3 regions of the Massilia sp. TWP1-3-3 genome follow, and region 1 is predicted to be linked to each of the others. Evidence: predicted binding sites of a transcription regulator. Region 1 holds the regulator's gene; each other region holds the start of a gene.
The links. The regulator HrcA, encoded in region 1, represses chaperone genes, less so after heat shock. The targets are predictions, from matches to a motif close to TTAGCACTCNNNNNNNNNGAGTGCTAA.

Region 1 (9,966 bases):
ACATCGTCCTCGCGCGCGTGCCCGAGGACGCTGCGACGCTGCTGCAGCCTAGTGTCCCGAGTTGGAAGTTCGTTGTATAAATATTCCGACAATCCCCACGATGCTGCGTCAAAAATGCTCGCAAGGCCTCGGCCTTGCTCCGCTTTTGTTCCTTGCCTCATGGCGATTTCGGAACATTTATGAACAACGAACTTCCAATTCAGGACACTAGCGCAGCACCAGCGCCAGCGCCGGCTTCTCGCCGTAATCCTCGTAGCGCTCGTTGATCCCGGCCACGCAAAACGTGATCTCTTCCAGCAGATCGGGCAAGCGCTCGCGCAGCGCGGCGGCGTCCTTGACGACAATGTCCAGCACTTCATTCGGTTTCAGCCGAAACTTGCTCATACCATCTTCGTCACGCAGGTAGCTCAGGCAATCGACCCATGCATCCATGGTGTTGCCGTAGGTCTCGGGAAAGCCGAACGCTTGCCGGCATTCGCTGTGGAAGCTATCCCAGCTGATAATCGAAGAGCCGTTCAGTTCAGCGCTGGCCATGTTGTTTCTCCTTGTGTGGTTCTGTGATAAAGCCGATCTTGGTCAAGCCGTGCATCTGGGCCGCCGCCATGACCTGCGCCACGACTTCATAGCGGGTGCTGCGGTCGGCGCGCAACTGCAGCTCGGGCGCCGGCACGGCGGCGCCCGCCAGCGCCATGCGCTCGGCCAGCTGCGCCAGGTCGACCTTGTCTTCGTCCCAGTATACGGCGCCGCCGGCGTCGATGGCGATCATGATGCTCCCTGGCAGCGCGCCCGCTTGGGCCGCCGCCGCCGCCGGCAATTGCAGCTTGACGGCATGCGTGAACATCGGCGCGGCAAGGATGAAGATCACGAGCAGCACCAGCATCACGTCCACCATGGGCGTGACGTTAATGTCGCTTAACATCGACTGCTGCCGCTGCGGATTAAAGCTGCCGAAAGCCATTGCTCGCTTATTTGGTGAAATAGGAATGCAGGTCGTAGGCAAAGCCGTCGAGCTCGGCAAGCACCACCCGGTTCAGCCGGTTAAAGCCGTTAAATGCCAGTACAGAGGGAATGGCCACCACCAGCCCGAAGCCAGTCATGATCAACGCTTCGCCCACCGGGCCGGCCACCTTGTCGATCTGCAGCACGCCCGCGGCCGACACCTTTGCCAGCGCATGGTAAATCCCCCATACGGTGCCAAGCAGGCCGACGAAGGGCGCGGTGGCGCCGATCGAGGCCAGCACCGTCAGCCCGCTTTCAATGCGCTGCGTGGAGCGGGTGATTTGTTGGCGCAGCACGCGCGTGATCTGGTCGCTGCGGCTGACCTGGCCGCCCAGACTGGACGCGCTCGCCGCTTGCGCCAGGGCGCAGGCCGGCAGCGGGGCGAAAACAGCTTCGCTGTCGGCCAGCGCCAGCAGGGTAATACCGTCGGTGACCGTGGGCGCGGCCCAGAACAGGTGGAGCGCGCTCGCCGCGCCGCGCAGGCGCCAACTGCTGTAGGCCCTGGCGAAAATGAAAAACCAGCTCGCCAGCGACATTGCCAGCAGTACGCAAGCCACGAGGTGGCTGACGGCGTCGCCCTGCTCCCAGTAGCGCGAAATGCTGAAATGCTGGTCGGGCGGCAGCATGTCCGGCATGCCTTCGCTTAGCACGTGAGGGCCCGAACAAGCAGCGTGGTGTGCCGTAACCGAACTCTACGGTTTAATCCGCCACAATCAAATTTCCCACTTTCTACAATCACACGGACCCTCTTGTCGGTCAACTTCATTCATCAACACCAGTCAATTTCAGCAATTTTCAACGGCACCGGATTGTATCCATCACATCAACTATGCATCCCCGAACGAAAGCCTACACGCAATCCATAACAACCGGGCTCATGATGCGAGCAGCCAACAGTGGCGTCAGGTCGGGAACTGTTCAATACCGGATTATCCACTACCCGAGCTTTGTCCGCGCGACCTACGCTCGATACTATGAAGCACATTGCTCATGTTGCCAGCCCAGCTTTGCCCGACTGGGGCAGCGTTGCCAGTACGCCGCTCATCCGACGTAAATATCGCCGTGCATTTCGTAGCCACTGTGCAACAATATGACTTTATTGTCGGGCAATCGGGCCACGATTGATACTTCAAGAGGCCAAGGATTATTTCGAGTGAATGCAGGAACATATCCCCACCGACATCTGAAGTACCGACCTGATATAGATGGCCTGAGGGCTCTTGCGATCCTGTCTGTCGTGTTGTATCACGCCTTTCCGACCACCATGCGTGGCGGCTTCATTGGCGTCGACATCTTCTTTGTCATTTCCGGGTATCTGATCTCCAGTATTATCTTTAAGGGCTTGCGCGCAGGTGATTTCAGCTTTACTGACTTCTATCAACGTCGTGTCAACAGGATTTTCCCCGCATTGATGCTGGTACTGGTGACCTGCTATGTGGTCGGCTGGTTCACCTTGATTTCAACCGAATTCAAGATGCTGGGCAAGCATCTGGCAGGGAGCGTCGGATTTGTTCAGAATCTGGTTTTGTGTGAAGAAGACGGCTATTTCGATACCGCTTCCGATTTAAAACCGCTTCTGCATCTATGGTCGCTTGGCGTCGAAGAGCAGTTCTATATCTTGTTCCCGCTGGCGGCTTGGGCTTTGTGGCGATGGCGAATTGCCGCTTTGCCCATCATTGTCGGAACTGTCCTGGTTTCTTTTTGTGCCGGTGTCCACATACTGACGGTTAGTCGTTCGGCAGCTTTCTACATGCCGCAATACCGATTTTGGGAGATACTCGTCGGTAGCATTGCCGCTTACCACGGCATCTTTCATGGCATATCTTCATCGCGGATACATAATTCTGCCGCTGCCCGCAACGTATTATCGTTGTCGGGCGGGGTTCTGTTAATTGCATCGGTCGTGGTAATCGACAAAGATAGCGTGTTCCCAGGCTTCTTGGCCCTATTGCCGGTGTCTGGATCAGTGTTAATGATCGTAGCCGGCCCGCAAGCGTGGCTTAACAAGCACGTGATGGCCAACAGAATGCTGGTGTCGATAGGACTGATCAGCTACCCGCTCTATCTTTGGCACTGGGTAGTTATCACTTACATGAGAATCGTCGGAGCCAACGAACTGGACTTTATCGGCGCTATGCTGGCCATATTCATCAGTCTGATTCTCGCCGTGCTTACCTACAAATTTGTAGAATTGCCATTTCGAAAAGCAAGGATCAGAGTGCCGAAGGCTGCACTTTTGCTCGCTTTTGGTGTCACGGTAGGTGCCGCTGGTGTATGGACGTTTGTCCAGAACGGACTCCCTTTTCGGCCCGGCACCGACGTCGATGAGCGGACCGAGTACGCCCAGTACTTCGAAAACTCCTTGCCTGACTGGGCGTACGCCACCAAGCAGGGGCTTCTTGAAGCTTACCGGATAGAATGCGACTTTTTCGACGTGGAAAGCTACAGGGCAGGCAAGATAACGATGGAACCACGCAAGGCAATCAATACGGATTGCTATATCCCGAAAACCGGTATCAAGGTCATGATCTGGGGAGACTCCCACGCCCAACAGTACAACTTCGGACTGCGCAAGGTGTTACCGACCTCGATCTCCATTCTCCAGGTGGCAAGTTCTGGATGTGTGGCGAATTTTCCGAGCAGCACGCCCGGCAGCCGCAAGTACTGCAACCGATCCAATGCGTTTGCTTTTCAAGTAATGGAAAAAGAAAAGCCGACGGTTCTAGTCATCGGGCAGAGCGAAGGGCACGATACGGCCAACAACCTGACGGCGCTGACCGCGCGCGCGAAATTGCTGGGCGTCAAAGCAGTGATTGTCGTCGGCCCTGTGCCGCACTATGCACCGTTCCTGTATCAGGTGGTTGTTCGCAAATATTGGAACCATACGCCGAAGCGGACCAAGGAAAATCTGATGGTCGCCGCGTCAAGAAGTGATACGGCCTTGCAGCACAAGTATGTTCGCGGTGCGGGTGGTTTTGACTATCTGTCGGCGATGGATGCATTTTGCAACAAAGAAGGCTGCATGATCTACGTCGGCGATGACCGGAAGGCTGGGCTGGTGACGTACGACTACGGCCACTTGACGCCGCCAGCATCCTTGTATTTTGCTCAAACGGCATTAGCGCCGCTGATCATGCGGCACCTCGATCCTCTATTGGCTGGACATCATCCATAGTCGGCAGCCCCCCCCGTCGTCGCTCCTGCTCTGCGCATCGCACTGCTGCGATTACGACAGATTCAATACATCCTGCATGTCGTACAGCCCGCGCGTTTTGCCGGCCAAAAAGCGCGCGGCGCGCAGGGCGCCGTGGGCGTAAGTGACGCGGCTGCTCGATTTGTGACTGATCTCGATCCGCTCGCCCGTGCCGGCAAACAGCACGGTATGGTCGCCCACGATGTCGCCGCCGCGGATGGTGGCAAAGCCGATGGTGGACGGGTCGCGCTCGCCGGTGACGCCTTCGCGGCCGTACACGGCGCACGACTTCAGGTCGCGCCCGAGCGCGTCGGCAATCACTTCGCCCATCTTCAGGGCGGTGCCGGATGGCGCGTCGACCTTGTGCCGGTGGTGCGCTTCGATAATTTCGATGTCGTAGCCTTCGGCCAGGCTTTTGGCGGCCATCTCCAGCAGCTTGAGGGTGACGTTCACGCCCACGCTCATGTTTGGCGCGAGCATGATGGCGGTTTTTTCCGCCGCCGCCCGAATTGCCGCCTTGCCTGCCTCGTCAAAACCGGTGGTGCCGATGATCATCTTGATGCCATGCTCGGCGCAATACGCCAGGTGCTTGAGCGTACCTTCGGGACGGGTAAAGTCGATCAGGAAATGCGATTGCGCCAGACCTTGCGCCAGGTCGGCGGCAATCGCCACACCCGTGGGCTTGCCGGAAAACGCCCCGGCGTCCAGGCCCAGGCTGGCCGAACCGGCCATGTCAAGCGCGCCGCTCAGCAGCATGTCGGGCGCCTCGGCGATCGCTTCAATCAGCATCCGCCCCATGCGCCCGTTGGCGCCGGCTACCGCAATTTTCAGTTGGTCCATCGCGCCACCCGCCTTTATTTGTTGATCTTGATGGACGCGGCGCCCACTTCTTCCTGCTTCGGCACGTCCTTTTCGCGTTTCAGCTTGGCCGGACCGGCGATGCGGGCAATGTACTCCTGCTCGCTCGGCAAGTTACCACCTTCGAAACGCTCGACTTTGTCGTCCTTGAAGAAGATGACGACCTTGGCGGAGGTCAGTTCACCATTGCCGCGCGCCATGTAGAACGGATAATCCCAGCGATCCTGGTGGAAGACGTCGGTCAGCAGCGGCGTGCCGAGGATGAACTTGATCTGGTCGCGGGTCTGGCCGACCTGCACCTGGGCCAGCATTTCCTTCGACACAAAGTTGCCCTGCTGAATATCCGGACGATACGGCGAGAAGACCCAGAAGAACTTTTGCAGCTTGGTCGTCGTCACCGTCTGGGCGCCGGCGCTGGGGGGCGTGGCCGGGGCAGCGGGACCGGCGCGCGAGCCGAAAGTGCCGCATCCGGCCAGCGTCAGCGCGGCCAGGGCCAGGGCCGCTGCGCGCGGCGCGCAGATGCGCAAACGGTTCAAAACAACAGTATCGACACGCATAGGTAACCTCAAAACGTTAAACGGAAGGTTGGGCACCTCCGCCAGAAACGCTATATGATAAAGCACTCCGCCAATCTACGAGTAACAAACATGAGTAACAACCCCAGCGACCTGAAAGCCAGCGGCCTCAAAGCGACTTTGCCGCGTCTGAAAATCCTCGAAATTTTCCAGAACAGCGAGGTGCGCCACCTCACGGCCGAGGACGTCTACAAAATGCTGCTGACCGAGAATATGGACGTCGGCCTGGCCACCGTGTACCGCGTGCTGACCCAGTTCGAGCAAGCGGGCTTACTTAACCGCAACCATTTTGAGACGGGCAAGGCAATTTTCGAGCTCAACGCCGGCTCGCACCACGATCACCTGGTGTGTCTCGATTGCGGGCGCGTGGAAGAGTTTTACGATGAAGAAATCGAATCGCGCCAGCACAAGGTGGCCGTCGAGCGCGGCTTTAAAATTGCCGAGCATGCGCTGGCCATTTACGGCAATTGCGTCAAGGAAGAGTGCCCCCACCGCAATTAAGGGCGCGACTGCGCCAGGCCCATTCGGGCTGTTGCGCTCTACAAGCTCAAGGCATTCGACAACAGCTTGGCCGTAATATCCACAATCGGAATGACCCGCTCGTAGGCCATGCGGGTGGGTCCGATCACGCCCAGCGTTCCCACGATCTTGCCATTGACTTCGTACGGGGCCGTCACCACGCTCATTTCGTCCATCGGCACCAGGTTCGACTCGCCGCCGATGAAAATCTGGACCCCGGTCGCCTTGCTCGACACGTCGAGCAATTGCATCAAGCCCGTCTTTTGCTCGAACATGTCGAACATCTGGCGCAGCGACGTCATGTTCGACGACAGGTCCGACACGCTGAGCAGATTGCGCTCACCCGAGATGACCATGTCGTCCGACTGGTCTTCCATCGCTTCGCTGCCGGCCTCGACCGCAGCCTGCATCAGCCGGCCCATGTCGTCGCGCAACTGGCGCAGTTCGCCCTTCAGGCGCAGGCGCACGTCGTCAAATGACAGGCCGCCGTAATTCTGGTTGATGTAATTGGCCGACACGATCAGCTGGCTGGGCGTGTAGTCGGACTCGGTGAGCAGCAGCCGGTTTTGCACGTCGCCGCGCGGGTCGACAATGACGAGCAAGATGCGCTTTTCGGACAAGCGCAAAAACTCGATCTGCTGGAACACCGACTCGCGCCGGGGACTGAGCACCACGCCGGCGAACTGCGACAGCGACGAGAGCATTTGCGCCGCGTTGGCGATCAGCTTTTGCGGCTGCTGCGACGGCAAGCGCATGCGCGACTGCACCGCGTGCTCGTCGATGTGCTGCACCGTGAGCAGCGTGTCGACAAAGATGCGGTAGCCGCGCGGCGTGGGCACCCGCCCGGCCGACGTATGCGGGCTGGCGACATAGCCCATTTCTTCCAGGTCGGCCATGATGTTGCGAATGGTCGCCGGCGACAGATCGAGCCCGGAAATCTTGGACAGCGCGCGCGAGCCGACCGGCTGGCCGTCGGCGATATAGCGTTCCACCAGTGCCTTGAGCAGCGTTTGAGCCCGGATATCGAGGGACATGATGTTCTAACTAGTGCGCGCGTGGTGTCATGGACATATTATGCACGTTCGCCGCAGCGACGGGGACAAGTTCGCACTCAGCCACGCACTGAGCCACGCGCTCATCCACGCACTCATTCACGCACTTATTCACGCAGTTATTCACGCAGTTATTCATATTCCCGCTGCAGCCAGTCGAGCAACTCGTCAAAGTTGCCGCAAATGGCGTCCGGCGCGACGCCGTGCGCCAAGTGACCCGTGCTGCCGGTCCGGTTCAGCCAGACCGCGCGCAGGCCGGCCCGCTGCGCAGCCTGGACGTCAAGCAATACGTCATCGCCCACGTACAGCGCCTCGGCCGGCGCCACGCCCAACTGGGCGCAGGCGGCGTGAAAAATGGCGGCGTCAGGCTTGGCGCAGCCGAGCTGGTGGGCCGCGACCGATACCTGGAAGTGGTGCGCCAGCCCGATCGCCTGCAAGTCGGCGTTGCCGTTGGAAATGGAGCCGATCAGCGTGCGGCCCTTCAGGCGCAGCAGGCCCGGCACCACATCGTCATACGGAATGACGGCATTGCGCGCGGCAAAAAAATGCACCATGGCGTGCTCGACCAGGTCCAAATCCTCGCCTGCCTCCTCGAACGCCGAGATCAGGCCGGCGCGGCGCAGCGCGCCCAGGTCGAGGTGGAATTCGGGTTTGCTCGCGAGCAGCGCCAGCCTGGCCAGGCGCAGGTGGTCGATCGAGAAACGCTCGGCCACGCGCGGCGTATGCTGCTGCAGCCACGCGTGCAGCGTTTGCTCGGCTTGCACGATGACGGGCGCGATCGGCCACAGCGTGTCGTCGAGGTCGAACAGGATGGCCTTGGGCCAGGGGCGGCGTGGCGGCGTCGGCATGGTGCTCTTCGGTTGCAGGGAAGTGCCTAGCATAGCGAGCCGCAGGCGGAAAATCAATCCGCCGGGGCCGATGCCTATTCGTCAAGCCGCTTACATGATGAAACAAGCCAATGAGCCGCCATGATACGAAATGCACTAAAATGACGACCAATTCAGTCACGCGGCGCCCGGCGACAGGCTTGCCCGCCCACATCAGTTTGTTTTCGGAGAAGTCATGAAAAAAAGTTACCTGTGTACCGCCCTTGGGTTGGCGTGCGCCCTGGGCCTTGCCGCCTGCGGTGGCAGCGGTCAAGGCGAATTGCAAATCTCGATGGGACTCAGTGGCGTCACCCGCGACGGCCTGAAGATCAGCAATATGGGCCGCCCGGCCGTCGCCGTCCCGCCCGGGGCCCTGTACATCTTCCCCGACCTGGTGCCGATCGACAGCGACTATGACATCGTCATTATCGACCGTCCGCCCAACGTCGACTCGTGCACGGTCCTGAACGGCAAGGGCAATACCGGCGCCGTCAGCCCGGGACGCATTTTCATCGGCTGCGTGGTCACCACGTTCCCGCTGGGCGGCACCGTGAAGGGGCTAACTGGCGAACTGATCATTAACAATGGCAGCCAGAAGGTGACGATTCCCGCCGGCGCGACCACCTTCAGCATGACCGCCCCGACGGTTGACAACCCCAAGTTCGGCCAGGTGGCCGAAGGCACGCCATACGGGCTGACCGTTCTCCAGCAGCCGCCAGGCAGCACCTGCACGATCGACAAGTCGGCCGGCACCATGCCCAAGGCGGCGGTCAATGACATTGCCATCAGCTGCAAGCCGAATTGAGCGCGACCGCCACTCACCATAATACTGGAGAACACATGACATCATCTTTTTTGCGCCCCGCCATCCTCATCGCGCTGGCTGCGGCCAGCCTGGCAGCTTGCGGCGGCAAGGCCACGTTCGACATCACCGGCCAGATCTCGAACCTGCGCTACGACAGCCTGGTGCTGGTCGAGACCGTGAGCGGCCAGACTGTTACGGTTGGCAAGAACGCGACCACGTTCGCATTTCCCAACACCATTGAATACGGTGCGCAGTTCAAGGTGGCGGTGCGCGAAACGCCAAGCGGCCAGCCGCCGCACCAGACCTGCACGCCCAACTTCCTGGCCACCGGTACGGCCGGCCAGCGCGCCTCGATCACCATGGGCATCGTTTGCACCGACAATCCGCACACAGTGACTGGCAGCATCACCGCCAGCGGCACCGGCGCCAGCTATGTTGGCTTGAAGCTGATCAACGGCAGCAATGACCTGGCCCCGTTCACCGTTACCGACGCCGTCGCACAGACCGCCTATTCGTATCCAAATATCACGTATGGCACGTCATACGGCATTACCATCCTCCAGCAGCCAACCGACCTGGTCACCATGTGCAAGCTGGTGCCCAAGGTGGCAACCCCCGGCGCCCTGCCGACCATGGTGGCCGGCGACATGGGCGACGTCGATATCGTCATTGATGTCGTGTGCGCGAAACCTTGATTGACGGAGATATTTGCTGCGAAGATATCTGATATTCCAAATATAAATTAGATTTATATTTTGCGCTGCAGCATACTGTACTTGTCTCCTCCAACTCTCCTCAAAAGAATTGGATTTCAAGCCCGCTTCTAGCGGGCTTTTTTTTGGCCGCAAAATTCTGGCCGCAAAAAAGCCCGGTGCGCGCACCGGGCTGTTGGCGTGGCATGCGGAGCGGCGTGCTAGTCGAGGAAGTCGGCATACTCCTTGTGCGCGTAACCGGCCAGCGTGGTCCATGGCAGGACCGGCGCTAAGCCCGGCTGCACCGTCACCTGCACCCGCTTGAACACCGTGGCGGCCTTGTCGCCACTCTCGATGACCAGCGCCAGCTCGCGCGCCGCATCCCACAGCACGCGCTCGAACATGCC
Region 2 (9,966 bases), on a different contig from region 1:
GGCCCCGGCAATTCACGGGAGGCCGGCGGCTTGCGGTTGAGGATCATTTGCGTGGCCGACAAGGCCACGAATACCCCGAACACCAGCGCCAGCGCCGACGTATTGAGTTGCTTGGCCAACCACGGCCCCAGCCACGAACCGATCGCAATGCCGGGCGCGAGCAGCCAGACAATCGGCCAGCGCACCGCGCCATGCAAATGGTGTGCGCGTACCGACGAGAGCGACGTGAACATGATGGTGGCAAGCGAGGTGGCAATTGCCATGTGCACAAGCACAGTCGGAGGAAATCCCTTGGCGGCAAAAATCATCGTGATGAACGGCACCAGTACCATGCCGCCGCCCACGCCCAGCAGCCCCGCAGCGAAGCCGCCGCCCGCGCCCATGATGAGCAAGATGACGATCAGGCCCCAGTCCATCAGCGCCGCCCCGCAGCGCTTGCTTTCGTCCGTATCATCGCTGCTTGCCTCGCCTATATTGAAAGCAAGCATTCTACAGCGTCAAGGAGTGCACCGTCCTCAGGCAGCCAGTGCACGCGGCCCGGGCCGACCAGGGCGCGCGGGAACGGCAGACGCGCGCGCAAGCTTGAAGGTGTCGACCAGCCGCGCCAACTGCTGCGCCTGCTCCTGCATCGATGCTGCGGCGGCGGCGGCCTGCTCCACCAGCGCCGCGTTCTCCTGCGTGATGCCGTCCATTTGCGTGATGGCCACGTTGACCTGCTCGATGCCTTCTTGCTGCTCGTTGCTGGCCGTACTGATATCGCCAACCAGGCCGCTCAGGCGCCCGATGCTGGCCACCACGTCCTGCATTGTCGCGCCGGCCCGCGCCACCTGGCGCGAATCGATCTCGACTTTGTCGACCGAGTCGCCAATGAGTTCCTTGATTTCCTTGGCCGCTGCCGCCGAACGCTGCGCCAGGCTGCGCACTTCCGCCGCCACAACGGCGAAACCGCGCCCCTGTTCACCCGCGCGCGCTGCCTCCACGGCCGCGTTCAGCGCCAGGATATTGGTCTGGAATGCAATGCCGTCGATCACGCTGATGATGTCGACAATCTTGCGTGACGAATCGTTAATCGTACCCATGGTGGCCACCACCTCGCTCACCGCGTCGCCACCCTGGCGCGCCACCGCCCGGGCGTCGATCGCCAGCGTGTTTGCCTCGCGCGCATGGGCGGCATTGTTTTTTACCGTCGCCGTCAGCTGTTCCATCGACGCGGCGGTCTGTTCCAGCGAACTGGCTTGCTCTTCCGTACGCGAGGACAAGTCCAGATTGCCGCTGGCAATCTCGCGCGATGCTGTATTGATGGTGTCGGTGCCAATGCGCAACTGCGATACCAGCCCGACCAGATTGTCATTCATGTTTTTGAGCGCTCCCATTAGTTGGCCAGTCTCATCGCTGGTCTCGACTTCAATGTTGCTGGTCAAGTCGCCCGCAGCAACGGCGCGCGCCACGCGCACCGCTTCAGCAATAGGCCGGGTGATGCTGCGCGTAATGATCAGCGCGCAGCTTGCCGCCAGGATGACGGCAAGCACGCCCAGCGCAATCATCAGCTGGCGCCCGCTGGCGTAGTTGGCATCGATTTGCGCGCCGCTCTGGTCGAGCAGGCCGCGTTGGGTGCGGGACAGCTGGGCCAGGCTGGCGAGGTAGGCTTCGCGCTTGACGGCCATCTCCTTGTCGAAAATTTCCTTGGCCCCCGCGAGATTGCCGGCAGCTTTTTCCTTGAAAACGCGTGTGCGCGCTTCGGTGTAGGCGGCGCGCGTGGCAAGCACGCTATCCAGCGCCGCCTTGGCGGCTGGCTCGGTGATCGACGTTGCCAGGATGGTTTGAATCTCGGTCGCGTGGGCCGACGATTTTTTCATCTCGGCTTCTATCTCCTTTTGCTCGGCCGGATCGACGGCGCGCCAGGCGGTGGTGGTGCGCGCCGCGTTTACTTCAATTATCTTGAACCATTCGTCGACCATGCGCTCGTTGGGCAGCCGGGTGTGGAGCATGTGGCGCGTCATCTCACTGGCGCTGTTCATGCGCCATACGCCGATGGCGGTTACCGCAAGCAGCAGGAGCAGAAGCAAGGCAAACACGCTTCCCAGGCGTACACCAATTGGCAGGTTTTTCATTGTCGTCGCTACTGAGTTTGACTATCTTACCGACTCTACCAGCAAGTTTGCACGTGCGCCGCGCAATTACCCTGGCTGGCGCAGCAGCTTATCGATGAACTTCCACTCCGAGACTTCCACCGGCATCACGGACAGCCTGCTGCCCTTGGCCAGCAGGCGCATCGCTTCCAGTTCCGCACAACTGCGCAGTTCCTTCAGGCTCAGCAAGCGCGTCTTGCGCACCGCTTTGACGTCCACGCTGATCCAGCGCGGCGTCTCCCGCGTTGCCTTCGGATCGTAATAGTGGCTTTTGGGATCGAACTGGGTGGCGTCCGGATAGGCGCCGCTGGCAATTTCGACGACGCCCGCGATGCCCGGTTCCGCGCAACTCGAATGATAGAAAAAGGCCAAGTCGCCCGCTTGCATGTCGTCGCGCATGAAGTTGCGCGCCTGGTAGTTGCGAACGCCAAACCATGGCACCGTCTGGCCGGGTGCCGCCAGCACGTCGTCGATGCTCACTTCATCGGGTTCGGATTTCATCAGCCAGTAACGCATGTCGTTTGCCCATAAAAAAAGCGGTTGCGCCGAAAGGCGTGCAACCGCTTTTACAGAATAAGACCCCGCATGTGCCGTTCTTGCCGGCATCCTGAACCTAATGGTTCAAGGCGGTCACAGTTAGTTCAATTTCGGGTTCGTCAAACAAGTGACGCTCACTCCCATCAAACAAAATTCCGCAACCTGTGCACATAAATGGTTCAAGGAATATATGGCAATCGCGAACACCGCAGGGTGAAACGGAGTTTACTCCGATGTGTCGCCATGTCAAACGAAAACAGGTTTTAAAACAAATTTTCCTGCGGCGTCAGGGCGTCGTCCAGTGCGGTATGCATGGCACCGATTTTTTCCTTGACTTCCAATATCGACAAGTCCGACAGCGGTCCTTGTCCCGCTTTCGAGGATAAGAATTCAGCCGTCACGCTCAGCGCGGCCATCACGGCGATGCGGTCGTTGCCCTTGACCTTGCCGGAGTCGCGCAGCGCGCACATTTTGCCGTCAAGGTAGCTGACCGCTTCCTTGAGCGTGCGTTCCTCGCCCTCCTTGCAGGCCAGTCGGTAGGGATTACCCATGAGGGTGACATCGAGTTGGATCATTGGGCTGCCTCGTCATGGATGGTCGCTTCGGCGGGAAGGTTGTCTTCATCGCCGGCCTCGGCGGGAATGCTGGCCAGCAAGGCCTCAACCCGGCGCTGGGCTTCGGACAGGCGTTCCATGAAGGCTACGTTCTCAGCAGCAAGTAAAGCATTGGCTTGGCGCAGAGTGGCATTCTCGCGGCGTAGGGACAGCGTCAACGCGGCAAGGCGGTCGATTTTGTCGGACAGGTCATTGAATTCAGAAATCATCCCAATACTATAGAGCCGTCAACGATTTTTAGTCAACCGATTCAGTACGTTAGCGTCGATTATTGAAGCAGAGCATGATTGCAAAACGGGCGACAAGGAAAGGAAAAGTTTGCGCGAGATCAAGCAGTTTATTGAAATAAAAAGGATGATGCCTTGAAAATACGCGGTACCGTCCCTATAATTAGCACTCGTTAGCAGAGAGTGCTAACAATGATTTCCAGGCCCTGCACGCCGTGTACTGGCCAAGAATAGCAAGTCAAACCATTGAACATTAAGGAGTTTTGCATGAACCTTCGCCCATTGCACGATCGCGTTATCGTCAAGCGTCTAGACCAGGAAACCAAAACTGCATCCGGCCTGATCATTCCTGACGCAGCCGCAGAAAAACCGGACCAGGGCGAGATCCTCGCCATCGGCAACGGTAAAGTCCAGGACGATGGCAAAGTTCGCCCGCTGGAAGTCAAAGTCGGCGACCGCGTGCTGTTCGGCAAATACTCCGGCCAAACCGTCAAAGTTGACGGCGACGAACTGCTGGTGATGCGCGAAGAAGACATCATGGCCGTCCTGGTCAAGTAATCACCTCATATTCTCGCAACACCAATTTTCGGAGAAAAAAACATGGCAGCTAAAGATGTAGTATTCGGCGACGCAGCGCGCGCCAAGATGGTTGAAGGCGTCAACATTCTCGCCAATGCAGTGAAAGTCACCCTGGGTCCTAAAGGACGCAACGTGGTCATCGAGCGCTCGTTCGGCGCGCCAACCATCACCAAGGACGGTGTATCGGTTGCGAAAGAAATCGAACTCAAAGACAAGCTCATGAACATGGGCGCGCAAATGGTCAAGGAAGTTGCTTCCCGCACCAGCGACAACGCCGGCGACGGCACCACCACCGCGACCGTGCTGGCCCAGGCCATCGTGCGCGAAGGCATGAAGTTCGTGGCCGCCGGCATGAACCCAATGGACTTGAAGCGCGGCATCGACAAGGCAGTTGCTGCCACCGTCGAAGAGCTGGCAAAAATCGCCAAGCCATGCACGACGACCAAAGAAATCGCGCAGGTTGGCGCCATTTCGGCCAACTCCGACTACTCGATCGGCGAGCGGATCGCGGAAGCGATGGAAAAAGTCGGCAAGGAAGGCGTCATCACCGTTGAAGACGGCAAGTCCCTGAACGACGAGCTCGACATCGTAGAAGGCATGCAGTTCGACCGCGGCTACCTGTCGCCGTACTTCATCAACAACCCAGAGAAGCAAGTCTCGATCCAGGACAACCCATTCGTCCTGCTGTGCGACAAAAAAATCTCGAACATCCGTGACCTGCTGCCAATCCTGGAACAAGTCGCCAAAGCCGGCCGTCCACTGCTGATCATCGCAGAAGACATCGAAGGCGAAGCGCTGGCAACCCTGGTTGTCAACAACATCCGCGGCATCCTGAAAACGTGCGCAGTCAAGGCCCCAGGCTTTGGCGACCGTCGCAAGGCCATGCTGGAAGACATCGCAGTGCTGACCGGCGGCCAGGTGATCGCTGAAGAAGTTGGCCTGACGCTGGAAAAAGTCACGCTGGCTGAACTTGGCCAGGCCAAACGGATCGAAGTAGGCAAGGAAAACACCATCATCATCGACGGTGCGGGCCAGGCTGAAAACATCGAAGCGCGCGTCAAGCAAGTACGTGTGCAGATCGAAGAAGCAACGTCGGACTACGACCGCGAAAAACTGCAAGAGCGCGTTGCCAAGTTGGCAGGCGGCGTTGCAGTGATCAAGGTTGGCGCTGCAACCGAAGTCGAAATGAAAGAAAAGAAAGCACGCGTTGAAGATGCACTGCACGCAACCCGCGCTGCCGTTGAAGAAGGTATTGTTCCTGGCGGCGGCGTAGCCTTGCTGCGCGCACGTGCCAACATCACCGTCAAGGGCGACAATCCTGACCAGGACGCAGGCATCAAGATCGTCATGCGCGCCATGGAAGAGCCACTGCGCATGATCGTGCAAAACGCCGGCGAAGAGTCGTCCGTTGTGGTGGCAGCAGTGTTGGCCGGCACCGGCAACTACGGTTACAACGCAGCCAACGGCACCTACGGCGACATGGTCGAAATGGGTGTTCTGGATCCAGCAAAAGTCACCCGTTCGGCACTGCAAAACGCAGCATCGATCGCTGGCCTGATGCTGACCACCGACGCCATGGTATGCGAGCAAGCTGAAGACAAGCAAGCTGGCGGCATGGGTGGCGGCATGGGTGGCATGGGCGGCATGGGCGGTATGGACGGCATGATGTAATTGCTGTTTGCCTGACTAAAAAGCCTGCAAGGTTCGCGCCTTGCAGGTTTTTTTATGTCTATTTTTTGCGTGCGCATTTGTTCAGAGGTGGCGCCACCCCCGGCGGGAGCAATCCACGGAACAGTGGCAAGATAGACGATAGTGAGATCGAACAAGCGTCGCAGCGGTTCGCCATGTATGTATCAATCAATCATTGACGAGGGGACAAGCCGCTGTTACTGTACTAACCGTAGTAGTACAGTAGAGAGGCAACCATGACCGGCCGCGCCGCATTAATGCTCCAGATCGCCACGGGCGACCCACGCCCGATCAACCGCCAGATCGTCGACGGCGTGCGGCGCATGATCGCCAGCGGTGAACTGGCCGTGGGCGCCGCCCTGCCCAGCGTACGCGGCCTGGCCCAGCAGCTCACCGTCAACCCCAACACCGTGGCCAAGGCCTACAGCGAACTGACGGCCGAAGGCTGGCTCGATGCGCGCGCCGGGCTGGGGCTATTCGTCGCCATCCCGCGCCAGCGCCTGTCCCATGCAGAACGCTCGCGCCGGCTCGACGACGCGGTGCAGCGCTTCGTGGGCGACGTGATCGGGCTCGATTACCCGGCCCAGGCGCTGCTCGACGCCGTCGCCGGCGAGCTGGCGCTGAGCCTTTCCAAAAAAACCGCCTAAGCTGCCCCGTGTCCGACTTCATCATCCAGACCAACTCCCTCGTCATGCAATACGGCCGCAAGCGCGCGCTCGACGGCATGACGCTGCACGTGCCGCGCGGCGGCATCCACGCCATCGTCGGCGCCAACGGCGCCGGCAAGTCGACGCTGTTTCGCGTGCTGCTCGGCTTTGAAACGCCGACCTCGGGCCGCGCGCACATCCTCGGCTGCGACAGTGCGCGCCTGACCCCGCAACTGCGCGGGCGCATCGGCTTCGTCAATGAAGAACACACCCTGCCCGGCTGGATGCGCATCAACGAAGTGACCGCCATGCAGCGCCGCCAGTACAGCCTGTGGAACCAGGCCCGCTACGACGACGTCATTGGCCACTTCAATGTGCTGCCCGAGCAGCGCATCGCCCAGCTCTCGCGCGGCGAACGCGCCGGCGTAAATCTGGCGCTGGCGCTGGCGCAAAGCCCGGAACTGCTGGTACTCGACGAACCGACCCTGGGGCTGGACGTCGTCGCCAAGCGCGCCTTTCTCGAAGCGCTGATGTTTTCCAGCCTGGCCGACGAGTCGACCATCATCTACTGCTCGCACCAGATGGAAGAAATCGAGCGCGTGGCCGACAACCTGATCATCCTAGAACGCGGCGCGCTGCGCCACATGTCGGCCCCGGGCGAATTTTGCGAACGGGTGCAGCTGTGGGTGGCCGAATTTCCGTTTCGCGAGCCTAGCCTGGCCCACCTGCCCGGCGTGCTGCAGGTGCAGCGCATCGACGGCCTGACCCACTTCATCGTCTTCGACCAGCAGGACGATTTTGGCGCGCGCCTGGCCCTGCTCGGCGCGCGCAGCGCCCAAGCAATGCCGGTCAGCCTGGACCGCGCCGTTAACGGCTTTCTGGCCAGCGGCCACATAGCCTCCACGCCCGTTGCGGCAGCTGCCTGAGAGCGGCCATGAGAGAGCTTTTTTTCAGCGAGTGCCGGCACTTTCGCAACGCTGCCCTGATCTTCGCCGCCGCGCACCTGCTGCTGCAGCTGTTCGTCAACCGCCTGTTCGACTTGCTGCAACTGCGCTACGAGCCGCACATGATCGCGCTGGCCGTCTACATGCTGGCCGCACTGGCGTTTGCGATGGTGCAGTTCGGCGCCTACCGCCAGCCAAGCCGCTGGCTCTGGCTGCTGCACCGGCCACTGGCGCGGCTGGCGATCTTTGGCGCCATCGCGGCCGCCTCCGGCGCGCTGATCGTGTTCGCGGTCGGCCTGCCGGCCTTGCTGACGGTGCTGTGCACCGACTGGCTCAGCACCCGCGTGGTCGATGCGCGCCACTACCTGCTGGTGCTCGAACTGGTGCTGCTGACGATGACGGCCTGGCTGGCCGGCAGTTACGTCTCCCTGAGCGGGCGCCGCAGCGCCATCCTGGTCTTGCTGCTGCCCCTGCTGCTGATGGGCCACCTCGCCTCCGGCTACGTGATGCTCGCGCCAAGCGCCCTGTGCCTGGCGCTGCTGGTCTACATCGCCTACGGCGCCTTTAAGCCGGACCGCACCGCCCCGCCGTCGGGCGCCGCGCTAGCCGCCACCGCAGCACCGCTGCTGATCGGCTTTTACCTTGCCCTGACCTGGGCCGGCTCCATGATGTACCAGAATGGCCTGATGCTGGCCGGCGTACACCCGCTGAACCGCGCGCTGTCCCCGGCCGGCGGCTTTACCGAGTCCACCCGTTCCGAAGGACCGGCGCTGTTCCTGCGCGGCCTTACTTCTGCGACCGATCCGCAGGCGCTCCAGTGGCGGCGCCAGGTCGCCCTGACCGGCATCGTTAATTTTGAACCGTCGATCAGGCAGTACCCGGTGCGCCACCAGCTCGGCAACCTGGACACGCTACGCTTGACCGATGAGGCACGCCATATCGAATGGACCTTCAGCCACGACGCCATGTTGTTTATGGGCCGCGACCTGTACACCATGCAGCCGCGCGGCGTGCTTGGCGCCAAAGGCATGGGCGACCATGCACCTTTCAGCGCCGTCCCCCTGCCCGGCGACGGTCCCTACCTGCTGCTGGCGCACGAGCTGATGGCGCGCGACGCCACCAGCGGAGCGGTCCATTCCCTACTTAAGCTGCGCGCACCCGAGACGCTGGCACGCGAACCGATGGAGGCGGGCGACGTCTGGTACGTCATCACCAACCTGCGCCTGATCGCCTTTGCCAGGCCCGCGCCTGGAGCAGCGCTGCAGGAGACCTACAGCATCGCGCTGCCGCAAGCGTTCAGCAGCCTTGACCGGATCGACATCGCCGCCCTGCTCGACGGCGCGCTGGTCTCGTTCAGCTTTGGCGGCGACATGATCACCGGCGGCAGCGAAGCGAGCCAGGTCATCATGCTGGTCGACGCAGCCGGCCATGCGCGCGAGGTGGCGCGGCGAGAGCTCGCGCATGACTTCCCTGCGCTGTTCGAGCATCATGACTGGTGGGTGTCGCCGGTCTTGCACCACCTGCTGGCACTGCCCGACGCGCTGCTCGACAAAGGCCGCATCCTCGACCGCGCAAAGACCCGCTACAGCAATCCCCTGGACCGCGCGCGCCCAGATGACGTAGTGATCGCGGCCTTGCTCGCCGCCTTGTTGTCGGCACTGGGCGGGTACTACTGGCTGCGCGGCGCGCGCGTAACAGTGCTGCGCAGGGCAGCCTGGCTGGCCGCTTGCCTGCTGCTTGGGCCGCCCGCGCTGGCATGCCTGATGGTGCTGCAGGCGCGCCCACCGGTTTTTCTGAAGTCTTCCACGCCGGCCGCCGTGTTGCTTGCGGCCTCATAACAACAAGCAGTCTTGTCCACCAAAGGAGTCACCATGCTTACCCCAAAAATCGCCCGCAACGGTTCGGCCTGCGCCATGGCATTGGCCATCGCCTTCGCCTGCCTGGGCGCGAGCGCCGCGCAAACCGCCACAGCACTTGATGCGCGCGCGCTCGAAACGCGCTCGCTCAAGCCGCTGCTGGCGCGCATTGCCGCCATGCCGGCGGCGGCGCCCATCAAGGACCAGGACTTCAGCCGCCGCTCGCGCCTGAGCCAGGTGAAGCTCTCGCCGGACGGCGAATCGCTTGCCTTCCTCGAGTCGGACGGCCAGGCACAGACGCTGTACGTCCTGGATATCAAGACCGGCGACAAGAAAAAACTGCTGGCCATTTCCGGTCGCCAGGATCCCTCCTGGTCGAGCGACGCCAAGTTCATTTTTCTCGACAGCGGCGACGCCTTGTCCCAGGTGACGCTGGCCACCGGCGCCAGCAGCAAGCTGGCCGCGTTCGATCCCAAGACGGAGCAGCAATTCCTGTTCGTCGACCCTAGCCGGCCACGGCACGGCATCACCGAAGAATTCGACCGCGCCGCCGGCGCCTACCGTATCAGCCGCATCGGCATCGACGGCAACAGCGAGGTGATCTACGAGGGCAGCAAGAAAGTGGACGAATTTCTCATCGACGGCGCCGGCCAGGTGAGTTTCATCCGTACCCGGGAAGCGGACTTCACGCAGGTCGTCTCGCACCGGCAAAACGGCAAATGGGTCGAGGCCGCGCGCTGCAAG
Region 3 (9,966 bases), on a different contig from region 1:
TGGCGCGCTACGATTTGTCGGTGCAAGGCTCGCACACGGCGCAGATCATGACCAAGCTGTATCGCCATAACGGCGAGTGGAAGATGCACGCGATTGGCGAGAACGGCAGCGGGCGTACCATTGAAGACCTGGTGCGCCAGATCGTGCCGCACTTGTAAGAAAAACGGACGCGGCCGAAAACGCCGCGTCATCTATAAAACGGACGCGGTCTAAACCCCCGCGTCATCTACACGTAGGGCGGAAAAGCGCAGCGCATTCCGCCATGAGCCGCCGACGACTCATGGCGGAATGCGCTGTCGCTTTTCCGCCCTACGATCCCACGATCCCACGATCCCACGAATCGACAAACCGACGAACCGGACAAACCGGACGGCCCGGACGGACTGGACCCGACGGACTCGGCATCCCCGACAAAACGCTTGACTGGCCCTCATTATGTGTTTACTGTATTAGTTAATTAATACAGTAGACAAAAAATGACAACCCACCCTCCCAATCTGTTTTCCATCGCGACCGGTTCTTCCGAGCCGATCTACCGCCAGCTGGTCGACCAGGCGCGCCGCCTGATCGCCGGCGGCCAGCTCGCCCCCGGCGACGCCATGCCCTCGGTGCGCGAAATCGCCCAGGCGCTCGCACTCAATCCCATGACCGTCTCCAAGGCTTACGGCATGCTTGAAACGGAAGGCGCGCTGACGCGCCGCCGCGGCATGGGCATGATCGTGGCCGACGCTCCCAAGCAAACCCACAGCCTGGCCAGCCGCGCCGACCTGCTGCGCCCGACGCTGGAACGCGCCGCCCTCGAGGCGCGCCAGCTCGAACTCGATCCCGACACCGTACTTGCCCTGTTCACCCACATTCTGAAGGAAAAACCATGACCAACCCTGTCATCGATGCCAGTGCCATCGTCAAAAAGTTCGATGGACGCGCGGTGATCAAGCAGCTTGACTGGCAGATCGCGCCCGGCCAGGTGGTGGGCCTGCTGGGCCGCAATGGCGCCGGCAAGTCGACCCTGATCGAATGCCTGCTCGGGCTGCGCGAAACCGACGCCGGCACCGTCACCATCTTCGGCGACGACGTGCGCAACCTGTCTGAGGATGTGCGCGCGCGTATCGGCTATGTGCCGCAGCAATCGGACCTGTTCGAGTGGCTCACGGCGCGCCAGCTGCTCGCTTATTTCAAGGCGCTGTACCCGCGCTGGAACAGCGAGAAGACCGATGCGCTGCTGGCCCGCTGGGGCTTGAACGAGCGTGCCTGCAACAAGCCGATCAGCACCTTGTCGGGCGGCGAAAAGCAGCGCCTGTCGATCATCCGCGCGCTGGCGCACGAGCCGGACCTGCTCATTCTCGACGAACCGGTGTCCGCGCTCGACCCGGTGGGGCGGCGCGAATTTCTGCGCGAGCTGATCGACGGCGTGATCGAGCGCGACACCACGGTCGTGTTCTCGACTCACATCCTGTCCGACCTTGAACGGGTGGCGCTCGATGTCGCATTTCTGCAGGATGGCCGCATCGTCCTGCAGGGCGCGCTCGACGAGTTGATGGAAAACGCGCGCCGCGTGGTCGGCCCCCAGATGCTGCTGGCCGGCGCGGTGCTGCCGGGAGAGCTGCGGCGCAGCACAGGGCGCGACGGGCGCACCAGCATCATCGTGCGCGAAAGCGCGCCGGCGCTGGCGCTGGCCGCGCGCGAGCCGGCGCTGCGGGTTGAAGCGCTCAACCTGGAAGAGCTGTTCGCCGAGGTGACCCAATGAGCCCGTCCTGGCGCACCTGCTTCGCGATCTGGCGCACTGCCGTCTATGGCGCACGCCCGACGATGGTGAAGGTGTATTCCGCGCTGCTGCTCATGCTCGCGCCGCTGATGGCCGCCGGCGCCGCCGCGTTCATGCCGGCGCCCGAGTCGGCGCGAATCATCGGTTTCAGCGTGCCCTTGTCGATGCTGTCGCTGTTTCTGTGGATGCGCTACGTGCTTGGCGTGATCCGGCAGCACACGCCGGTCAACGCAGGCCTGGTTCCGCACCTGCACCGCGCCGTGCGCAGCACCACCGTGCTGGTGTGGGCGGTGTCGTTGGCGCCGATGGCGCTGCTGGCGTCGGCCATGGGCAATCCGGAGCTCACGTTCATCGCGCTGGCGGCCCAACTGACCGCGGTCGGCATCGCATGCGGCGCGCGCAGGGATGGCAAGGTCCTCGCGCCCGCGCTGGTCGCCTTTGTCGCTTACGCCCACAACAGCCCGGCGTTACTGGCAAAGTTCTCGCATCCCGGCGCGCTGCTGGCAGCAGGCTTGTGCACGCTGGCGCTGGCCTGGCACGGTTTGCGGGTGGTCTTTCCCTGTGCTGGCGAAGGGCATTGGAAGCTGTATCGGCAACAGGTGAAGCAAGGCGCCAACAATGATATGCTCGTGCTGCAGCGTTTCAGGCACGGCAGCGGCGCGCGCCTGCCTTTCTACGCATGGCTACTCAAGCGCGACCTGCGCAGCGGCGCCAAGCGCGCCAACTTGCTGATGCACGCCCTGGGGCCGAACATGCAACGCTTCAGTACAGTATGGCCACTGTTCGTGTTCGGTGTGGCGGCGCTACTGGCCAGGGCCGGCTACTTGTGGTCGGGCGCACCGGCAGTGCCCGCGCAGGTACTGTCCTCGATCATGCCGGGCGCGTTCGGGGGTGCCGTGGGGTTGCAGGCAGTCGCGCTGCAACGGTTCGTGCTGAGCATGTACGTAACGCAGCGCGAACAGGCGCTGGTACGGCTCTCGCCCTTGGCGCCGGACGCCAATGTGCTCTCTAGCGTGTTGGCGCGACGCTTGCTCGCCATTGCGCTTGGCGAATGGATGACCTGCACCATTTTCGCGCTGGGCGTGGTGGCGCTGCTTGGCGGCGGCTGGTACGAAGCGAAAGGCATCCTGTCGCTGGCGCTGCCTTGCCTGGCGGCGATCGGCTGGATCTTGCGCGACTATTCGCACCAGGCAAAGAACTGGGGCGTTGGCAATCTCGTGTCTCCGGTGCTGGCGCTGGTCGGCGTCATGGCCTTGTTTTTTACCCGCGCCAACGAGCCGCTGTGGGATGGCGTGTTTGTCTTGATGCTCGCATTGACCGCCGCGCTGCTGGCCCGGCGCTTTTACAAGATGGCCCGCGCACCCGTGCAGTTTCCCGCCGGGCGCCTCGGCTAGTGGCTTCGGCTACTGAAGGGTGATCAGTGCCCCGCTTTTTGCACCAGCGCGCTGCCGCTGCCATGGCGCGCGCCTTCGCTCACCGCCGTCACCGTGCCGTCGGCATTGAACACGATGGCATTGGCCGCGCCGATTTCTTCGGGCTGGGCGCCCCACTTGTGGCCAAGCTTGTCGAGCCCCTTGGCGGCCGCGCCGCCGATGTAGCCTGGCTCGGTGTCGGTGGTCACGTCGTTGCGCTGGCTAAGGCGGGGCGCGTTGATCGCCTTATCCATCGTCATGTCGAAGTCGAGGTAGTTGACGATTGTCTGCAGCACCGTGGTGATGATGGTCGAGCCGCCCGGGCTGCCCACCGTGAAGGCCGGCTTGCCGTCTTTGAGCACGATGGTCGGCGCCATGCTCGAGCGCGGCCGCTTGCCGGGTTCAGGCACGTTGGGGTGCGGCCCGCTGAAGTCGAAGTCCGTCATTTCGTTATTCAGCACGAAGCCATAGCCGGGCACCACGATGCCGCTGCCGCCCCATGCTTCGATGGTGAAGGTGTAGGCGACGACATTGCCCTCCTTGTCCGACACCGCCAGGTGCGTGGTGTGCGCGCTTTCGGCCATCACGCGCGCCTGGGGCGGGCGCAGCGGCACGCTGACGTCGTTCTGGAATGGGTACGGGTCCCCGGCGGCCACTTTGCCGGCAGCGCGCTGGGCGCTGATCTGCGCGCGACGCTTGGTCGCGTATTCCTTGCTGAGCATGCCGGCCAGCGGCGCCTCGACGAATTCGGGATCGGCCAGGTAGGCGTTGCGGTCGGCAAAGGCGAGCCGGCTCGCTTCAAGATACAAGTGTTCGGCGTTCGCGCGCGGCATCGCGCCCAGGTCGTAGGCTTCGAGGATGTTGAGCGCTTCGGCCACGGTTGCCCCGCCGCTTGACGGCAGCGGCATGCCATACAGCTCGTAGCCGCGGTAGGTGCTCTTGAGCGGCTGGCGGATGCGCGCTTCATAGTTGGACAGGTCGGCCAGCGTCATGCTGCCGGCGCGCACCTTGACCCCGGGCGCCACCGGCGGCTGGTTGACGGCGGCCACCATCGCACGCGCCATCGGCCCGCTGTAAAAGGCCTTCTGGCCGCGCGCGGCGATTTCGCCGTAAGCCTTGGCCATGCCGGGGTTCTTGAGCAGCGTTCCCACGGGCAGCGCCTTGCCGTTTTTCAGATAGAGTGCGCTGGTGCTGGTAAAAAGCTGAAATTTTCTTTCATTTTCGCGTGTCAAATGATTGAATGTTTCACTGACGGCAAAGCCCTTGTTGGCCACGCCGATGGCTGGCGCGAGCACTTGGCGAAACGACATGCTGCCATAGCGGCTGAGCGCTTCGTGCCAGCCGCGCACGGTGCCGGGCACGCCCACTGCGCTGCCGCTGGCCACTGCGGTGTCGAAGTCGAGCTCCTTGCCGTTTTCCTGGAACACGGTCGGCGTAAAAGCGGCCGGCGCCATTTCGCGGTGGTCGATCGTGATCACGCGCTTTTCGCGCGCCAGGTAAATGACCATGAAGCCGCCGCCGCCAATGCCGCAACTGAAGGGATCGGTCACGCCGAGCGTGGCTGCTGCCGCCACCGCCGCGTCAATCGCATTGCCGCCCTGGTTCAGGATCGTCATGGCCGATTGCGAGGCTTGCTCGCTGATGGTGGCGACCGCGCCGCCGGTGCCGCTGGCCACCGGCGTCTTGGCGCCGGCGGGGATGACGATCAGGAGTAGAAGGGTGAGGGCAAGATGGCGCGGCGCGTTGTTGGACATGAATGTTTGGCGTGGATGGATGATGGATTATGGGCTGGTGATGTTCACTGTCACCGGCATGATAACGACTGGCGCCGACGCCGTCGATGGGCGCAGCGGCGGTTCGGCCGTCTGGCCGAGGGCCACGCGCACGCCCTTGAAGGTGCTCGCTTCAAAGGCCGGTTTGGCTTTCGTCAGGTCGAACGACTCGGTGCCGGCGGCGCCCGAGAGTGTGAACTTGTAGCTGATTTCGCCGGCGGTGACGCAGCGCACATCGGGCGGGCAGCGGCTGTCGGCCGCGCCATCGTAGCGCAGCGTGGCGGCCGGGCCGACGGCCACGGTGCGCTGGGGAAGCAGGGTGGCGCTGGAAGTCATGGAACTCTCCTGGGCTGGGGCAGTGGCGGGTGCCGGCGTGGACGTGGACGTGGACATGGACGGGGTGGCGGGAGCTGCACTGCAGCCGGCCAGCAGAACTGCCGCTGCAAGGGTGGATATGAGATGGGTCATCGGTTCATGCTCCGCATTGAGTTGAAAGGTCGATCATAGCAAAATGGCCAGTTCGGGCCGCCCGGGACGCGTGATGCGCCTACCTGCGCCGTTTCATGGCCCTGTTGTGCGCCGGCTCTCGGCAAAGGCGATCAGCTCGGGGAAAAAGGCGTGAAAGCCCGTTTCCAGTTGCGCGTAGTTGGCCTGCAGGTCGGCCAGTCCCTCGCGCAGCAGATGGCCGTTTTTGGACAGGCGTGTCGAAATGCGGCACACCGCAGTTTCCACGCCTTCGAAGCGCAGGTAGGAGCCGAGCCAGTCCTGCTCGATCATATAGGGCGCCGCGCGCGCCAGGTTGGCCGGCAGCGTGTCGGCCCGGCGCGCGAGGGCCGCGTAAAAGCGGGCGATGAACACAGGCAGCGCAACGTCGGCGTAGCGCGCCCAATGGGTGGCGAGCAGGTGATCGTAAAACACGTCGAGCAAGATGCCGGCGTAGCGGCGGTGCGCTCCTTCGAACAGCGCCTTGGCGTCAAGGACGATGGGATGGCTGTCGGTAAAGGAGTCGACTTTGCGGTGGGTGACAATTTCCGCCTCGATCTCGGCGCTGAAGCGCTCACCGCCATGCGGCTTGACGAAGTCGCCGAGCAGGGCGCCGAGCATGGCGTCGTCGCTGTGCCGGGCGAGGTAGATGTGGGCGAGGTAGTTCATGCGCCATCATACGCGCCCGGGCTCGCGCTGCTTGCCCGGCCCCGAAATGACGGACGCATGAAAAAAATGCCGCTCGGCGCAGGCTGAACGGCATTCGATCGTGCCAGAGGCGTTTAGATGAATGCGGCGAGCGCACCCTTCATTTTCTTGAGCGCTGCCGCTTCGATCTGGCGGATGCGCTCGGCCGAGACGCCGAATTCTTCGGCCAGCGTATGCAGCGTGGCGCCCGAGCCGTCGTCGTTGGCCAGCCAGCGCGCTTCGACAATGCGGCGCGAACGGGGATCGAGCTTGCCCAGCGCCGTTTCCAGCCCCTCGGACTGCAGGCGCGTAACCTGCTCGGCCTCGAGCACTTTGGTCGGCTCCGACAGGTCGGACGACAGGTAGGCGATGGGCGAGAACTTGTCGTCTTCGTCGTCGGTCGGCGCTTCGAGCGCGATGTCGCGGCCCGACAGGCGCGTTTCCATCTCGATCACTTCTTCGCGCTTGACGTCGAGCAGCTTGGCAAGGGCATCGATCTGGGTCGGCGACATCGCGTCCAGACCCTGCTTGTTGCTGCGCAGGTTGAAGAACAGCTTGCGCTGCGCCTTGGTCGTGGCGACCTTGACCAGGCGCCAGTTCTTCAGGATGTACTCGTGCATCTCGGCCTTGATCCAGTGCATCGCGTACGACACCAGCCGCACGCCCTGGGCCGGGTCGAAGCGCTTGACCGCTTTCATCAGGCCGATGTTGCCTTCCTGGATCAGGTCGGCATGCGGCAAGCCATAGCCGAGGTAGCCACGGGCGATCGACACCACCAGGCGCAGGTGCGACAGCACAAGCTCTTGCGCTGCAGCCAAGTCGTTGCTTTCCTGCAGGCGCGTAGCCAGCGAGATTTCTTCGGCGTGGGTGAGCATCGGCAGGCGGTTCACTGCCGAAATGTAGGCGTCGATATTGCCAAGGTTGCCAGTAAAGCCGAGTCCCAGATTGCGATTGGCGCTCGGGATCAATGCGGATTGTGCGGACAACGTAGTCATGTGTTTCCTCTAGAGTAGCTTGCTGCATAAGGTGGCGCCACAGGCAGGAGACACCCCGGCGCGACAGTTGGTACCTGATGCTGGCGGCGGAATATTGTTGCCCCGCCATACACTTGCGTATATTAGCACTCTCCCGCGCAGAGTGCCAATTGGCCCGTTATATGGGTCTGATAGGTAATGGAAGTATTGCAACACGTCACTAATCCGGGCAAATCTCACTTTAGTGCAGCGCACAAGACGATTATTGATATTTCGCAAGACTGTTGCGCGAACGGGGGAATCGAAAGAATACGCTTTGATGGGGCGACTAACTGTTCGTTCCCGCACGTAGGGGGCTGTCGGAAAGTGGCGATGGTGCAACAGCACTACATCCTCCGCGCACCGCTCCGTTCGCGAGGACGATGTTATTCAGGTTTCTGGTTGCCAAATGTCGCGTTGACGTAGGGCGCAAAAGCGCAGGCCTCGGCGGGCCCCTTTTGCGCCATGCATGCGTTAACGGGACGCGGACATGGCGGAATGCGCTACGCTTTTCCGCCCTACTTGCCGCAACTCATCAACGTCGTTTTGCGCGCCACTGCGCTGACCGTAGGGCGCAAAAGCGCAGACCTCGGCGGCCCCCTTTTCCGCCACGGCGCCGCCGCCGGCCTAATTCAGGCGCGCAAGGTGGCGTTGCACCGACAGCATCGCCCCAACCAGCCCCAAACCCGCGCTGATGGCCAGCAAGCCCGCCATCGCCAGCGGATGCAGCGGATACAGCTGAAACTGCGACGCATACAAGCGCGCAAATTCCCCAATCGACGTATTCAAGGGCTGAATCGCCAGCGCCACGGCCCCCAGCGCCACGCCACCGGCGCATAGACCCAGCAAAATGCCCGTGTAATAAAACGGACGGTGGATGAAATTATCGGTCGCGCCCAGCAGTTTGCTTACGGTAATTTCCCCGCGCTGCGTGAGCACCTGCAGGCGGATGGTATTGAACACCACCGCTACCACCACCATCCCCAGCGTCACCGCCAGCAACAACAGTACGGTGCGCAGCACGCCCATCAGCGCGGCCAGGCGTTTGACCCATGCCGAATCCACCTGCACCGCCTCCACCCCGGGCAGCATGCGCAACTGCGCCGCCACCGCATCGACACTCCCGGCATCGGCCGCCGTGCCAAAACTGTCGAGCTTGATGACATAGCCATCGGGCAGCGGATTGTCGCCCAGCGTATCGATCACGTTGGTCAGGCTGCCCTTGGCGTTCAGGCTCGCCAGCGCTTCCTCGCGCGGCACAAAGGCAATGCGCGCCTTGCGGTCCTTGAGCAGCGCCTGTATCTGCGGCTGCAGGGCCTGCGCTTGCTCGCGCGTGGTGGCCGGGGTCACGAACATGCTGATTTCCGGATCGACCGACAGCTGCTGCGACATCGGCCGTATGTTTTCAAGCAAAGTCAGGCCGGCGAACGGCAGCGTGAGGGCGATGGCAACCACGAAGACATTGAACAGGAAGCTGCCCGGCGCCTTGCGCACATTATCGAGCGCCGCCACGACGGCAAAGCGGTGTTGACGCAGCCAGTTCTTCATGCGGCTTCTCCCGTGACGTGCCCGTGGTCGAGATGGATCACGCGCGCGGCGCCGTCGAGCACGTACTCGTCGTGAGTGGAAATCATGCAGGTCACCCCGGCAGCGTTAAAGGCGCGCAGCGCGTCGAGCACCTTGTCGGCGGCGGCGCGGTCGAGGTTGGCGGTCGGCTCGTCGGCCAGGATGATCTGGGGCCGGTTGACAATGGCGCGCGCAATGGCCACGCGCTGCTGTTCGCCGCCCGACAATTCCAGCGGCCGCGCCAAGGCGCGCTCTTCCATGCCGACGCGGGCCAGCGCGGCGCGCGCGCGGCGCTCTGCTTCACCCTTGGCGTCGCCCAGCACCATCAGCGGCAGCATTACGTTGGCCAGCACGGAGCGGTCGGTCAGCAGGCGCTGCTGCTGCAAAATCAAGCCCAGCTTGCGGCGCAGGTAAGGCACGCTTGCCTTCTTGAGCTTGCAGATATCCTGGCCATTGACCAGGATCTGCCCGGACGTCGGGCGCTCGATGGCGGCAATCATTTTGAGCAAGGTCGACTTGCCGGCGCCGGATGGCCCGGCCAGATAGACCAGTTCGCCTTTGGCAATGGTCAGCGACACGTCGCGCAGTGCAATGGCGTCCGGAGAATACTGCTTTGATACATTCTTGAATTCAATCATGTGGCCTTATCCGAGCAATGCTTCGACGAATTCTGCCGCATTAAATGGCTGCAAGTCTTCAATTTTTTCACCGACGCCAATGAAATAGATGGGGATCGGACGCGTGCGCGCAATGGCCGCCACCACGCCGCCCTTGGCCGTGCCGTCGAGCTTGGTGATCACCAGGCCGGTCAAGCCCAAGGCATCGTCGAACGCCTTGACCTGGGCCAGCGCATTCTGGCCCGTATTGCCGTCGATGACCAGCACGATTTCGTGCGGAGCGCCTTCCATGCCCTTGGCCACGACGCGCTTGATCTTCTTGAGTTCTTCCATCAGGTGCAACTGGGTGGGCAGGCGCCCGGCGGTGTCGACCATGACGACATCCATCTTGCGCGCCTTGCCCGATTGCACTGCGTCATAGGCGACGGCGGCGGGGTCGCCCGACTCTTGCGCGATCACGGTGACGTTGTTGCGCTGGCCCCAGACCATCAATTGTTCGCGCGCGGCAGCGCGGAAGGTGTCGCCGGCGGCCAGCAGCACCGATTGATCGTAGGTTTGCATGTGCTTGGCCAGCTTGCCGATGGTGGTGGTCTTGCCGGCGCCGTTGACGCCCGCGATCATCATCACCAGCGGCTCGTGGCGGCCCAGTTC

Region 2: groES (co-chaperone GroES) is a predicted target of HrcA. The motif match lies at 3,671-3,697, and genes of this name have one in related genera.
Region 3: rpoH (RNA polymerase sigma factor RpoH) is a predicted target of HrcA. The motif match lies at 7,237-7,263, and genes of this name have one in related genera.

What each region holds. Positions count from the first base shown of each region.
Region 1 is NZ_JAFCWX010000007.1:129,615-139,580, forward strand. It holds gene ACP7D4_RS09015 (barstar family protein) at 208-534, opposite strand; gene ACP7D4_RS09020 (ExbD/TolR family protein) at 521-958, opposite strand; gene ACP7D4_RS09025 (MotA/TolQ/ExbB proton channel family protein) at 966-1,625, opposite strand; gene ACP7D4_RS09030 (acyltransferase family protein) at 2,090-4,174, shown strand; gene dapB (4-hydroxy-tetrahydrodipicolinate reductase) at 4,226-5,032, opposite strand; gene ACP7D4_RS09040 (outer membrane protein assembly factor BamE) at 5,047-5,607, opposite strand; gene fur (ferric iron uptake transcriptional regulator) at 5,698-6,126, shown strand; gene hrcA (heat-inducible transcriptional repressor HrcA) at 6,165-7,178, opposite strand; gene ACP7D4_RS09055 (HAD family hydrolase) at 7,328-8,044, opposite strand; gene ACP7D4_RS09060 (hypothetical protein) at 8,259-8,867, shown strand; gene ACP7D4_RS09065 (hypothetical protein) at 8,903-9,562, shown strand; gene ACP7D4_RS09070 (hypothetical protein) at 9,781-9,966, opposite strand, start outside.
Region 2 is NZ_JAFCWX010000006.1:150,755-160,720, forward strand. It holds gene ACP7D4_RS08040 (sulfite exporter TauE/SafE family protein) at 1-416, opposite strand, end outside; gene ACP7D4_RS08045 (methyl-accepting chemotaxis protein) at 516-2,111, opposite strand; gene ACP7D4_RS08050 (EVE domain-containing protein) at 2,178-2,645, opposite strand; RNA gene ssrS (6S RNA) at 2,704-2,884, opposite strand; gene ACP7D4_RS08060 (cell division protein ZapA) at 2,930-3,241, opposite strand; gene ACP7D4_RS08065 (hypothetical protein) at 3,238-3,489, opposite strand; gene groES (co-chaperone GroES) at 3,775-4,065, shown strand; gene groL (chaperonin GroEL) at 4,108-5,757, shown strand; gene ACP7D4_RS08080 (GntR family transcriptional regulator) at 6,012-6,422, shown strand; gene ACP7D4_RS08085 (ABC transporter ATP-binding protein) at 6,431-7,348, shown strand; gene ACP7D4_RS08090 (hypothetical protein) at 7,357-9,204, shown strand; gene ACP7D4_RS08095 (S9 family peptidase) at 9,238-9,966, shown strand, end outside.
Region 3 is NZ_JAFCWX010000004.1:264,700-274,665, reverse strand. It holds gene ACP7D4_RS05855 (TerD family protein) at 1-158, shown strand, start outside; gene ACP7D4_RS05850 (GntR family transcriptional regulator) at 477-875, shown strand; gene ACP7D4_RS05845 (ABC transporter ATP-binding protein) at 872-1,747, shown strand; gene ACP7D4_RS05840 (hypothetical protein) at 1,744-3,159, shown strand; gene ggt (gamma-glutamyltransferase) at 3,183-4,931, opposite strand; gene ACP7D4_RS05830 (hypothetical protein) at 4,959-5,285, opposite strand; gene ACP7D4_RS05825 (ACP phosphodiesterase) at 5,511-6,101, opposite strand; gene rpoH (RNA polymerase sigma factor RpoH) at 6,215-7,114, opposite strand; gene ftsX (permease-like cell division protein FtsX) at 7,760-8,680, opposite strand; gene ACP7D4_RS05810 (cell division ATP-binding protein FtsE) at 8,677-9,336, opposite strand; gene ftsY (signal recognition particle-docking protein FtsY) at 9,343-9,966, opposite strand, start outside.